3 regions of the Idiomarina solivarensis genome follow, and region 1 is predicted to be linked to each of the others. Evidence: predicted binding sites of a transcription regulator. Region 1 holds the regulator's gene; each other region holds the start of a gene.

Evidence for each region. The regulator FliA, encoded in region 1, starts transcription of late flagellar genes. The targets are predictions, from matches to a motif close to CTAAAGNTNNNNNNNNNNNNGCCGATA.
Region 2: RBK99_RS03070 (VC2046/SO_2500 family protein) is a predicted target of FliA. The motif match lies at 2,896-2,922, and genes of this name have one in related genera.
Region 3: pomA (flagellar motor protein PomA) is a predicted target of FliA. The motif match lies at 1,202-1,228, and genes of this name have one in related genera.

Annotation. Positions count from the first base shown of each region.
Region 1 is NZ_JAVFHZ010000006.1:120,999-125,048, forward strand. It holds gene RBK99_RS11135 (chemotaxis protein CheA) at 1-832, opposite strand, end outside; gene RBK99_RS11140 (protein phosphatase CheZ) at 846-1,595, opposite strand; gene cheY (chemotaxis response regulator CheY) at 1,609-1,992, opposite strand; gene RBK99_RS11150 (RNA polymerase sigma factor FliA) at 2,030-2,755, opposite strand; gene RBK99_RS11155 (MinD/ParA family protein) at 2,748-3,620, opposite strand; gene flhF (flagellar biosynthesis GTPase FlhF) at 3,676-4,050, opposite strand, start outside.
Region 2 is NZ_JAVFHZ010000001.1:621,430-625,479, forward strand. It holds gene recJ (single-stranded-DNA-specific exonuclease RecJ) at 1-610, opposite strand, end outside; gene RBK99_RS03060 (thioredoxin fold domain-containing protein) at 614-1,345, opposite strand; gene xerD (site-specific tyrosine recombinase XerD) at 1,401-2,303, opposite strand; gene RBK99_RS03070 (VC2046/SO_2500 family protein) at 2,391-2,861, opposite strand; tRNA gene RBK99_RS03075 (tRNA-Tyr) at 2,973-3,057, shown strand; gene RBK99_RS03080 (NAD(P)H-quinone oxidoreductase) at 3,109-4,050, opposite strand, start outside.
Region 3 is NZ_JAVFHZ010000002.1:146,148-150,197, reverse strand. It holds gene RBK99_RS04705 (flagellar motor protein MotB) at 1-320, opposite strand, end outside; gene pomA (flagellar motor protein PomA) at 323-1,090, opposite strand; gene RBK99_RS04695 (exodeoxyribonuclease VII small subunit) at 1,293-1,532, shown strand; gene RBK99_RS04690 (polyprenyl synthetase family protein) at 1,529-2,416, shown strand; gene dxs (1-deoxy-D-xylulose-5-phosphate synthase) at 2,421-4,050, shown strand, end outside.

The DNA of each region.
Region 1 (4,050 bases):
CAGCAGAGTCCTTGGTTGGGGTATCCCCTTTAGGCATCGGAGCTTTTCCGCTGCCGTGTAATTCGTCCAGCAACGACTCAAATTCATCGTCAGTTATCTCATCGTCTTGCGCCGGCTCTTTTTGTTTCTCTTGCGTTTTTTCAGCACTTTGTGGTGCTTTGCCACTGCCGTGCAACTCGTCCAGCAACGATTCAAACTCATCGTCGGTTATCTCATCACCGTCATCGTTGGTCGCCGGCTTACTCGCGGAAGATTGAGCTTCGTCTTTTTTACCCGGGCCTTGGCCCTGACCATGCAGCTCATCCAATAGAGCTTCAAATTCATCATCCTGAATTTCATCAATGCTATCGCTGCTGCTGTCTGCACTCGCCGTTTCGGACTCAGAAGTCTCTTCCGTCTTAGGTTCCGGCTCGGGCGCTTTAACTGGCGCTTCGTCTTCTGACTCAGGCTGACTCAACTTATGCAGCAACTCTAACAGTTCAGGTGAAGCGGCTTCAGGCTCCTCTTTAGCACGCACCTGTGCAAACTGAGCATTGATGGTATCCAATGACTGCAGAATAACGTCCATTAAGTCCGAAGTGACCGTACGTTGACCGTTCCGTAGCGTATCGAACACATTCTCCGCGCCATGACAGGTATCGACCAAAGCACCTAGCGACAGGAACCCTGCGCCACCTTTAACCGTATGGAAACCGCGGAAAATAGCATTCAACAGGTCTTTGTTCTCTGGATCATTTTCCAGCTCAACTAGCTGTTCAGACAATTGCTCGAGGATTTCTCCCGCCTCGATCAAAAAGTCCTGCAGAATGTCTTCGTCCATATCAAAGCTCATGCGACTGATGCTCCTAGAAACCTAAACTGGACAGCAAATCGTCCACTTCGTCTTGTCCACCAACCACGTCATCACGCTGGTCAGCATCTATAATTGGGCCTTCAGCAACTCCTGCATCCTTCTTGGGAACAGAACTCGCTTTCTCTGCATTTCGGCGCTCTTCTTCTTTGCCGAATATCTTAAGTAGCTCTATTAAATTCTTTTCAACGTCTTCGACTAACTGAATAACCCGACGAATGACTTGCCCGGTAATATCCTGAAAGTCCTGCGCCATCAATACTTCGGTCATCAACCCATGCACTTGCGGCATATTTTCACCACAGCGCTTAAGTACGTCATCGACCTCATGGCATAAAGACTTGAATTCATTTAACTCAATATCGTTACTCATTAACCGGTTCCAGGCTGGCATCACCTTCTCAACACGCTGATGCATCTCGTCAGCTAATGGCAGACAGGCTTCTACTGCATCCATGGTCCGGTTGGCTGCGTCTTCGGTTTTTTCAATGACATACAACAAACGGTTTTGCGCGTCCGGAAGATCATCTTCCGTCATTTGTACAATACGAGGGTCTACCTGAAAGTCCTGAAGCGCTTCGTGGAGGTCTCGTGTTAATTGGCCGACAGACGTAAACAACTTATCATTTCGACGGTTGTAAACATCTTCCAGTAATTGATTAGCCTGCTGCTGCTTCCCGTCTTCAAGCAAGGCTACTAATTCCTTGGCTTGCTCCAGAGAAATATCATGGGCGTTGTCAGACATAGTCATTCGCCCTTTAGCTAATGCGTTCGAAAATCTTGTCGAGTTTTTCTTTCAAGGTTACCGCTGTAAATGGTTTAACAATGTAACCATTCACCCCAGCCTGAGCCGCCATGATGATTTGTTCACGTTTAGCTTCAGCCGTCACCATTAACACAGGTAAATGCGCCAGGTTATCGTCCTTGCGAATTTCCTTCAGCAAGTCAATTCCCTGCATACCCGGCATGTTCCAGTCGGTTACGACAAAGTCAAAGTCGCCGTTCTGCAACATTGGTAAGGCAGTATTACCATCATCAGCTTCCTGAATATTAGTGAAGCCAAGATCACGAAGTAAATTCTTAATGATTCGTCTCATTGTAGAAAAGTCGTCTACAACAAGAATTTTCATATTTTTATCCAAAGCACCCTCCACTGAGGCTCTCGATTACAACCAAAGTTTATTCAACCCAATTTTGCATTCGCGATTTAAGTCGCAACATTGCCTGACTGTGAATTTGACTGACCCGCGATTCACTCACGCTCAGCACTTCACCTATCTCTTTTAAATTCAATTCTTCGTCATAATACAACGAAAGCACCAAAGCTTCACGCTCTGGTAACGATGAGATGGTTGAAACCAATGCTTTATGAAACGCTGCATTCTCAACATCTCGTTGTGGTTCATAAGCTGAACCCGTTACCTGCTCTGGCATTAAGGCGTCTTCAGATACACCAAGATCTTCAATACCAACAATTCGTCCTGAACTCACGTCTCGCAAAATATGATGGTACTCATCCATTCCCATATTCAGTTTTGCCGCAACTTCCATATCTTTTGCATCTCGCCCGGTTTCGTTTTCAACCTGACGGATGGCTTCCAGTACCCGTCGGTGATTACGGTGTACCGAGCGCGGTGCCCAGTCACCCCGACGAATTTCATCCAGCATCGCACCTCGAATGCGAATACCGGCAAACGTTTCAAAACTGGCGCCTTTGCTGTTATCAAAGTTTCGCGCAGCTTCTAATAAACCAATCATGCCTGCCTGAATTAAATCATCAACTTGCACACTCGCTGGCAGTCTCGCCATCATGTGGTGTGCAATGCGCTTAACCAATCCGGTATGCTGTTCAATAATGGCATTCCGGTTGTCAGCAGTGGCGGCATAAACGGCAGCTTTATTCATTGGCAACATCCCGCTTATTTTCGTTATCGGCAGAAGTTATCAATTGTTCAAGGAAAAATTCCAAATGACCGCCCGCTTGTGCCGGCACTGGCCAATCGAGGGCTTTCTTGGCAAGCGCTTTTATCGCTAGCGAGGCCGGTGATTTAGGGTAAGCCATGACAAAAGATTGCTGCTTACGCACAGCTAAACGTAAGTTTTCGTCAAAGGGTACAATTGCCGCCAACTCTAAAGCAACATCTAAAAACCTATCGGTTACTTTGGTCAACTTATTAAACAGGACTTGCCCGTCGCGCATATTGCGCACCATATTGGCAACCACTTTGAATTTAAACAGACCCTGCTCACGGCTCAATACTTTAATTAAGGCGTAAGCATCAGTAATAGAAGTAGGCTCGTCACAAACCACGACCAAAACATCTTGCGAAGCCCGGGCAAAACTGACAACTGTGTTACCGATACCGGCTGCAGTATCCACAATTAATACATCGTAGTTGCCCTGCAGTTGACTAAAGGCTCTGATTAAGCCGGCATGTTCAGATTCACTCAAGTCCACCATTGAGCGGGTGCCTGATGTGGCCGGAACAATTTTGATTCCTGCCGGACCTTCAATAAGAATATCTTCTAATTCGCACTGACCACTCAATACATGAGAAAGATTGCGCTCAACGCGGAGACCTAGCATAACGTCTACGTTAGCCAGGCCTAAGTCGGCATCCAGTACCAATACCCGTTTGCCCTGTTTTGCCATTGCGATAGCCATGTTCAGTGACACGTTAGTTTTACCCACGCCACCTTTACCACCAGTGACCGCAATCACTTTTACTTTTGATTGTTTCATTCTTCGCAGACCGCTTGCTTGATCCATCGGGCGTATCTCTTCTCTGACTAGATTGACAACAGCTTCCTATCTATTCGCTTACTCAGCGAGAAGACGCCGTATTCCAGTACGATTTTGGCACGTCTGACACTGAGGAACAAATGCTTTTATCAAGCAGGCGCTCCGCCTCCGCGACCATAAAGTTGGCATCCGCTACCCGGATGTCCTCCGGCACTTGCTGACCGTTGGTTAAATAACCAACCGGCAAGCCATGCTCTATTGCCACACTAATACTTTCACCTAAACTTAAGCATTCATCCAGTTTAGTAAATATACAACCCGACAAAGGTAGTGTTTTGAATTGTTTAACCGCATCCATAAGAACCTGGGTCTGCGACGTGGCAGAGAGTACCAGATAAGGACGGATACGTAATCGTGAGTTCTGAATAAGCTGACTAAGTTGCTCATTCAAACGCTT
Region 2 (4,050 bases), on a different contig from region 1:
CTGAACGCAAAGCCAATAAGACATAAAATGCCACACCGACACCGGCTAAGTGTTTGCTGGGAAAATCACAGCCATTTTGATTTGGATTCACTATCGCATTAGCGGGAGGAAGTTCGGCCGGGGGTAAATGATGGTCGGTGACCAGCACTTTCACTCCCCTGTCACGGGCAACCTTAACTGCCTCGTGCGCGGCAATGCCGTTGTCTACGGTAATAATCAACTCTACATTTTCAGAGGCGAGTTGCTCTACCATAGCCACAGAGAGCCCGTAGCCATCTGTCATTCTGTTGGGCACGCGGTAGCTTACCTGCTGCAAGCCAAAAGCCTTAAGAGCGGATACCATCAGCGCAGAGCTGGTTGCTCCGTCAGCGTCAAAGTCGCCACAAATGCACACTTTTTCTTGATTTTTTAACGCAGATAGAAGCAGATCAACTGCTTTGTTAATATCTTTTAACGACGAAAAATGAACTAAGCCCGACGCTTTTAAACTGAGCTCATCGGCACTGCGCACGCCGCGTCGAGCGTATATTTGCCGCAACAAAGCCGGGATCTGCTGCGGCAAAAAAGTATCGTCTACGACTTGATAACGACGTATTTCATAATCATTCATGAATTACTGCGACTGACCTTTTCTAATTTCCGCAGCGAGCCGTGCTGCAGGCACTGCACCGGGAAGCAAACGGCCGTCAGGTAATACAATAGCGGGAGTACCGGTGACGCCAAACGATTTGCCCAATTGATAATGTTCCGCCACAGGATTCGAACAGCTCGAACTACCACTGTAATTCTCATCTTCTTTAAACGCTGTGATAGCGGCTTTCTTATCATCAGAACACCAAACCGTTTGTAACTGCTGGCCCCCTGTGCTGTTCATGCCGCCACGGGGGAACGCTAAATATTTAATCGTTATCCCCTCAGCATGGTAGCTGTCCATGTTTTCGTGTAAACGCTGACAATAACCACAAGTGGTGTCGGTAAAAACAGTCACTTGATATTTTTCATTTTCAGCCGGGTACACGATCATATCGTCGGTAAAGCCTTTCAGCATTTTCAAACGCACTTTCGCCATTGCGGCTTCGCTTAAGTTTTTAGGCTCACTACCGGTAATATCAAACACATTACCGCTAATCAGTCGTTCACCATCTTTAGACACATAGAACATGCCCTGATTGGTAACCGCTCGAACATAGCCGTCAATTTCTCCAGATTCGGTCGCAAGCACTTCAATGCCTACCTTGTTCAGGTGCCGTGTATCAATTTCACTTTGTCCTGCACTTAAAGCGGAAACACTAAAACTGGCGCTGACCAACCCGACTAAACCAACTACCGACATTAAATTGCGCATAAATACCTCATAAATTAATTGTCCGAACCCTACCCTGTTAACGGTTAAAATGCAATTAGCCGCGGGGGTGATGCTGAGCATGCAAGGCTTGCAGACGCTCGCGTGCAACCTGGGTATAAATCTGTGTCGTGGACAAATCGCTGTGTCCGAGTAATAACTGTAATACGCGTAAATCGGCGCCGTGGTTCAGCAAGTGCGTGGCAAAAGCATGGCGCAAAGTATGCGGTGATAAATGCGCATAAATACCAGCTTCTGCCGCGTAGTGCCGTAACCGGTACCAAAATGCCTGACGCGTTAGTAACGAGCCTCTTTGCGTAACAAATATCCAGGGGCTACTTTTATCCGTTATTGCAGCACGACCGTGCTTCAGGTAATTATCCAGCCATTCAAGCGCTTCTTCACCTAACGGTACCAGGCGTTCTTTATTACCTTTACCCACCACCCTCACTAAGCCTTGTTGGCGGCTTAGCTGATCGTATTGCAAGCGAATGAGCTCCGTTACCCGCAAACCTGTGGCATACAGAACTTCCAGCATGGTTCTGTCGCGCAAGCCAATAGGCGTTTCAGTATCAGGTTGCTGCAGTAAAGCAATGACATCGTCTTCACTTAGCGAATGGGGAATGCTTTGTGGCAACTTAGGGCGTTTTAAACGTGCGGTCGGGTCTACTGTTACCCACTGCTGTTTTAGCGCAAACTGAAAAAATTTCTTGGCTGAGCTTAAGAAGCGCGAGGTACTGCGAGGCGACAACCCTTGAGTCCGGCGCCATAAAAGATAATCCTGAAGCACCAGCTCATCGGTTTCCATTAAGGATTTTTTCAGCGGAACCAAGTACTCACAAAACCGTCTCAAATCGCTGCGATAAGCCGCCTGGGTGTTTTCGCTGGAGCCATGATGCAGCCATAGATGTTCCGTGAACGCATCAATACGGTCTTCGTCCTCTGGGCGCAGTTGCTTCATCGGCTCTTTAAATTAACGAAATGGTATCGGTATTATGCCGCATAGTGACATTACCGGAAACTCTTTACCGCAAAGAAAGCGACAAGCCTAATGAGTAATACCAAGTTTTTGCAGCACGTCATACAACCCAGCCGGACCTTTGTGCTTATACTCGTCTTTTTCTTCCGCTTGTGGCTGTTTTTTCTTATCTAGCCGTTGGCGGACTCGCCAGTCTAAATTTTGAAGCAGTTCCAAAGGCAAGCGCCCTGGCGTCGCATCGGGAATAAGAGGTTGGGGGTGAGTCGCATCTTGTAACTTAAAATCAGACAGTTGACTGATATTGGCATAAACACCACTTGCCAGCACTACTCCGGGTTGAACATCTAACGGTCTTGCTCTGCCTGCACCAATTGCGCGCTGCCAGTTAATATCTGTTGAACGCTCTGAAATAACAGGATCTGCGCCCAATGCCGAAACCCAATAAGCAAATTCACCGGCAAAACCATGGTTAACGGCTTCGCTCGCATGTTGCTCAAAGAAATAAGCAGCATTGTTCTGAACAGCAGCAACTTGACTCATTAAGACTCTGAATAATGGGTGACAGATAACTCTGTATCGGCCAAAGTCTCAAAAGTTTAAGTTTTCTCTTTACAGCTAAGCTAAGACTGTTATTATACGCGCCACTTGAGTGGAGGGGTTCCCGAGTGGCCAAAGGGATCAGACTGTAAATCTGACGGCTCAGCCTTCGCAGGTTCGAATCCTGCCCCCTCCACCATTTTCCTTTATTGTACTACTCATTACTTGACCCATTATTTTCCAGCCTGAATTACTCTTCCGAAAGCGTTAAAATCACCTTACCCTGAGTTTTATTCGCAGCGACATAGTCTAACGCCTGTTGAATGTCATCGGCCGCAAAAACCTGATCGATTACGGGTGCAATCTTGCTGCTTTTAAACTTACCGCCAAAATCGCGCCACAAACCTTTTAAAATCTGCCCTTTCTGTTCAGGTGTCAGTGCACGTAAGGTTGATCCTATTAGCCGCTGACGTTTCATCAGCATACGCCCAAAGTCAACTTCTCCCGTACGTCCTGCCATTAACCCAATCAGAATAATACGACCGTCTTGCGCAAGATACTGCTGATCTTTTTCTATAGATTCCCCGGCAACCGGATTCAATATAACGTCTACGTCGCCCAGAGCCTTAACCTCGTTAACAATACCTTCCAGATAACGATTAATCACATGCTTTGCGCCCAGTTTATAGCAAAATTCTGATTTCTCTTTGCTACCAACCACAGCAATAATGTCATTACCACTTTCTCGGCATAGTTGTATGAGTGACGAACCAACGCCACTGGCGCCGGCATGCGTAAGCACCCGTTCACCCGTTTTTAAATCGCCTAACTGAAAAACATTAAGGTACGCTGTAGCAAAAGTCTCCAGCCAACCAGCAGCGGTTGTATTACTCCAATCTTTTGGGACTTCCAGTATTTGCTCCGCCGAGACATTAACGCGTTCCGCGAAGCCGCCACCGGCCAATAACGCACTCACTCGTTGACCGGGCTGCCACCCGTTCACTGCGGACCCAACCTCCTCAACGACACCACAAACTTCCAGGCCCGGTATATCGGATGCCCCTTTGGGTGGCGGGTATTTGCCCGCTATTTGCATTAAATCGGCGCGGTTGACTCCGGCGCTTAATACCCGTAGCTGGACTTCTTTTGGTTCAGGCGCTGTTATCTTTACACCGTCTTCCCATCGTACTTT
Region 3 (4,050 bases), on a different contig from region 1:
TGTGTCATTTCAACTGTTTGCTGCTGAATCGTCTCAATGGGGGTAGGCTCCGGGCGCCCGGGTCGGAACTCCTGTGCAATAACACTGGTGCCTTTAGGAATGTCTTTGACTTCAATTTTATTCTGTACGCCGAGCGCGTACTTCATGGAACCGGCAATTTGTTTAAACTTCAGTACGTCCATTTCGGAGAAAGCCAGCAGCAGTACGAAGAAGCACATTAACAATGTCATGAGATCGGCAAAGGTTGCCATCCACATGGGCAGCCCTGCCGGCGGGCAGTTGCAATCTTCTTCTTCGTCTCTCACTTTCTCAGAGGCCATGACTACTCGCCCTCATCCTCGTTACCAATACGTTTGGATTCAGCCAGATAGTTCCTGAGAATACCTTCTATTACACGGGGGTTTTGACCGTCCTGAATACCTAAAATGGCATCCAGTATCAATTGCTGGTTCAGTTTTTCCTGCTCAGCACGCAAGAGCAGTTTGTTCGCGATAGGAATCGCAATGACGTTGGCCAGAAAGGCACCATAAAGCGTCGTTAACAACGCAACCGCCATGGCTGGACCAATCGCTTTCGGATCGTCCATGTTCGATAACATGGCGACCAGACCAATCAAGGTACCAATCATACCCATAGCCGGGGCTACGTCGCTCAGTACTTTGAATACGCGGGCACCCTCTTCATGGCGGGAAAAGCTCATTTTGATGTCTTTCGATAGCGTCTGACGAACAACCTCAGCATCGTGTCCATCGACAAGCATATCAACACCCTTGCGAAAGAACTTATTTGGAATTTCTGCTTCTTCAAGGGCGAGAAACCCGCCTTTTCGCGCAGCGTCGCCCATTTCAACGGCTGTATCAATAAGTTCTTGTGGGTGTTCAATTTTAAAGAAAAAGGCCTTAACGACAACTTTCCCGGTACCCAGAAACTGACTTAAAGAAAAGTTTGCTAAGGTTATAAATAATGATCCACCGAATACGATAAAGAATGACTGGGTATCCATAAATAGCCCAATATCACCCCCCAGAATCATGGCAACAACGACAAAGCCGATAGCGCCTATAATTCCTATGAGCGTTGCTATATCCACTCAGCTTTCCTCCCCAATTTACGTATTCGCTTTTGTTGCTGTGCTCATTCTTAAACAATAGTGTCGCTCTGACAAGCGACATCTGATCATCTTACACAGGAATAATGAGATCATCGGCTGACATTCGGGATTCTTTATCGGATAATTAACTTTCACTAGAGTAGCGAAGCCGCTCAAAACTGACTTAAAGGCAGAAACAGCTATGGCAGATGAGAAAAAACAGCAATCCTTTGAACAGGCTCTTGAACAGCTGGAGCAATTAGTCAACGAACTTGAACAAGGCGACTTGCCGCTAGAGCAGTCACTGAAAAAATTTGAGCAGGCCATTCAGTTATCACGATCAAGCCAACAGCAACTGCAGCAGGCGGAACAGAAAGTCACCACGCTGCTCGCTGAGCAACAGCAGCCAGAAAGCAGTGAAGATAACGGAGAACTAATGTGACGATTAATTCGTTAACAGCAGAGACCCGAGAGCAGGTTGATCGCTTTTTAGAACAGAAACTCGGCACTCTGACGCTAAACGAACGGTTAAACCAGGCAATGCAGCATGGTGTTCTATTGGGGGGCAAGCGCATTCGTCCCTATTTGGTCATGACCGTGGCTGATATCTGCGGTGCGGACAAACAAGACGCATTACGTGCTTCCGCCGCGATAGAGCTCATCCATGCCTACTCGTTAATTCATGACGATTTACCGGCAATGGATAATGACGATTTGCGTCGGGGCCAACCCACTTGTCACATTGCATATGATGAAGCGACTGCTATTCTGGCTGGTGATGCTCTGCAAACGCTGGCGTTCGAAATATTAACCGAACAGGCCATGCATCAACTGCCAGCGATACGCCAGTTACAATTGGTGCATGTACTGGCTAAGGCCAGCGGTGCTGAGGGTATGTGTGCAGGCCAGGCGATTGACTTACAGGCAACCGCTAAAACATTAACCGAAAGCGCTCTGGAGCAAATGCATGTAAGTAAAACCGGAGCTCTGATTGCAGCGGCGGCCAGTATGGGCGTTTTGTGCGGCAGCAGCGAGGCGCAACAATGGTTACCGCAGTTTGAAAAGTTTGCGCGTTATCTGGGGCTGGCATTTCAAGTGCAGGATGATATTCTCGACGTAACAGGTAATACAGAAGCTTTGGGAAAACCTCAGGGTTCTGATACCGCGTCAGAAAAATCAACTTATGTGCGCTTACTCGGTATCGAAGGGGCAAAAGAGCGCTTACAAAACTTACACAATAAAGCGCTACAGTCATTAGACGATATCCCTTACAATACCGACAAACTCGAACAATTTTCCGACTTGCTGTTAAAGCGGGACCACTAATTGAATGACTGAAAAATATCCGTTACTTGATAAAATTAACTTCCCCGCTGATCTGCGCAGACTCTCACGCACGCAGTTACCGGAATTATGTGCCGAAATCCGCCAGTTTTTACTGACCTCTGTTAGTCAGAGCAGTGGTCATCTGGCCTCGGGATTAGGCACCGTTGAGCTGACCGTCGCTCTGCATTATGTCTATCACACGCCTCAAGACAAGTTAGTCTGGGATGTGGGTCATCAGGCTTACCCACACAAAATACTGACAGGCCGCAAGCAGCAATTACACACCATTCGTCAAAAGGACGGCTTGCACCCCTTTCCATGGCGTGAGGAAAGTGAATACGACGTGCTATCGGTCGGTCATTCAAGTACATCCATTTCGGCGTCTCTAGGCTTAGCCGTTGCGGCTCAACGGCAAAACTTAAAGCAAAAAGTGGTCTCCATTATCGGTGACGGTGCAATGACCGCAGGCATGGCCTTTGAGGCGATGAATCACGCCGGTGACATAAAGCCGGATATGCTGGTTGTACTCAACGACAACGACATGTCAATTTCAGAGAATGTCGGCGCATTAAATCATCATTTTGCCCGTTTGTTGTCCGGTCGTTTTTACACCTCGTTGCGTGAAGGCAGCAAAAAATTACTCAGCCCGCTTCCTCACATTCGCCATTTCGCCAGCCGCGCTGAAGAACACATGAAAGGCATGATGGCACCGGGAACAATTTTTGAGGAACTGGGTTTCAACTACATTGGTCCTATCGACGGTCACGATGTCGATGCCTTAGTTGAAACACTGTCAAATATGCGCCATTTAAGTGGCCCGCAGTTACTGCATATTGCTACGCAAAAAGGCAAAGGCTATAAGCCAGCAGAACAGGACCCCATTGGCTACCATGGCGTTCCTAAGTTTGACCCTGCAGAATCGAGCTTGCCTAAAAAGGCCGCAGGAATCCCAAGCTACTCAGAAATTTTTGGTCAATGGCTGTGTGATACCGCCGATAACGACTCCCTGCTTATGGCGGTCACACCTGCCATGCGTGAAGGTTCCGGTATGGTTGAGTTTTCTCAACGCTTCCCAAAACAATATTTTGATGTTGCCATAGCTGAACAGCACAGCGTGACCTATGCGGCCGGCCTTGCAATTGCAGGAACGAAGCCTGTTGTGGCAATTTACTCTACCTTTTTGCAGCGTGGTTACGATCAACTGATTCACGATGTCGCGTTGCAAAACCTCGACGTACTCTTCGCTATTGACCGGGCGGGCATCGTCGGTGCAGATGGACCCACGCATCAGGGCGCCTTTGATCTAAGCTATTTGCGCTGCATACCCAATATGTTAGTTATGGCGCCCAGCAACGAGCAAGAGTGCCTGGATATGCTCACCACGGGTTATCAACACAAAGGCCCGGCTGCTGTTCGCTATCCCCGCGGAGCTGGCATAGGTCTGGAACTTCGTCAGGGCAAAGCCCTGGACATTGGTCAGGCGAAAACCATTCATCAGGGTCAGGACATTGCCTTCCTTAATTTTGGTGCTTTACTGCCTGAGGTGGAAGTAGCGGCTGCGGCATTTAATGCCACGGTCATTGATATGCGTTTCGTAAAACCCCTGGACACCGACTGTCTGGACGAATTAATGA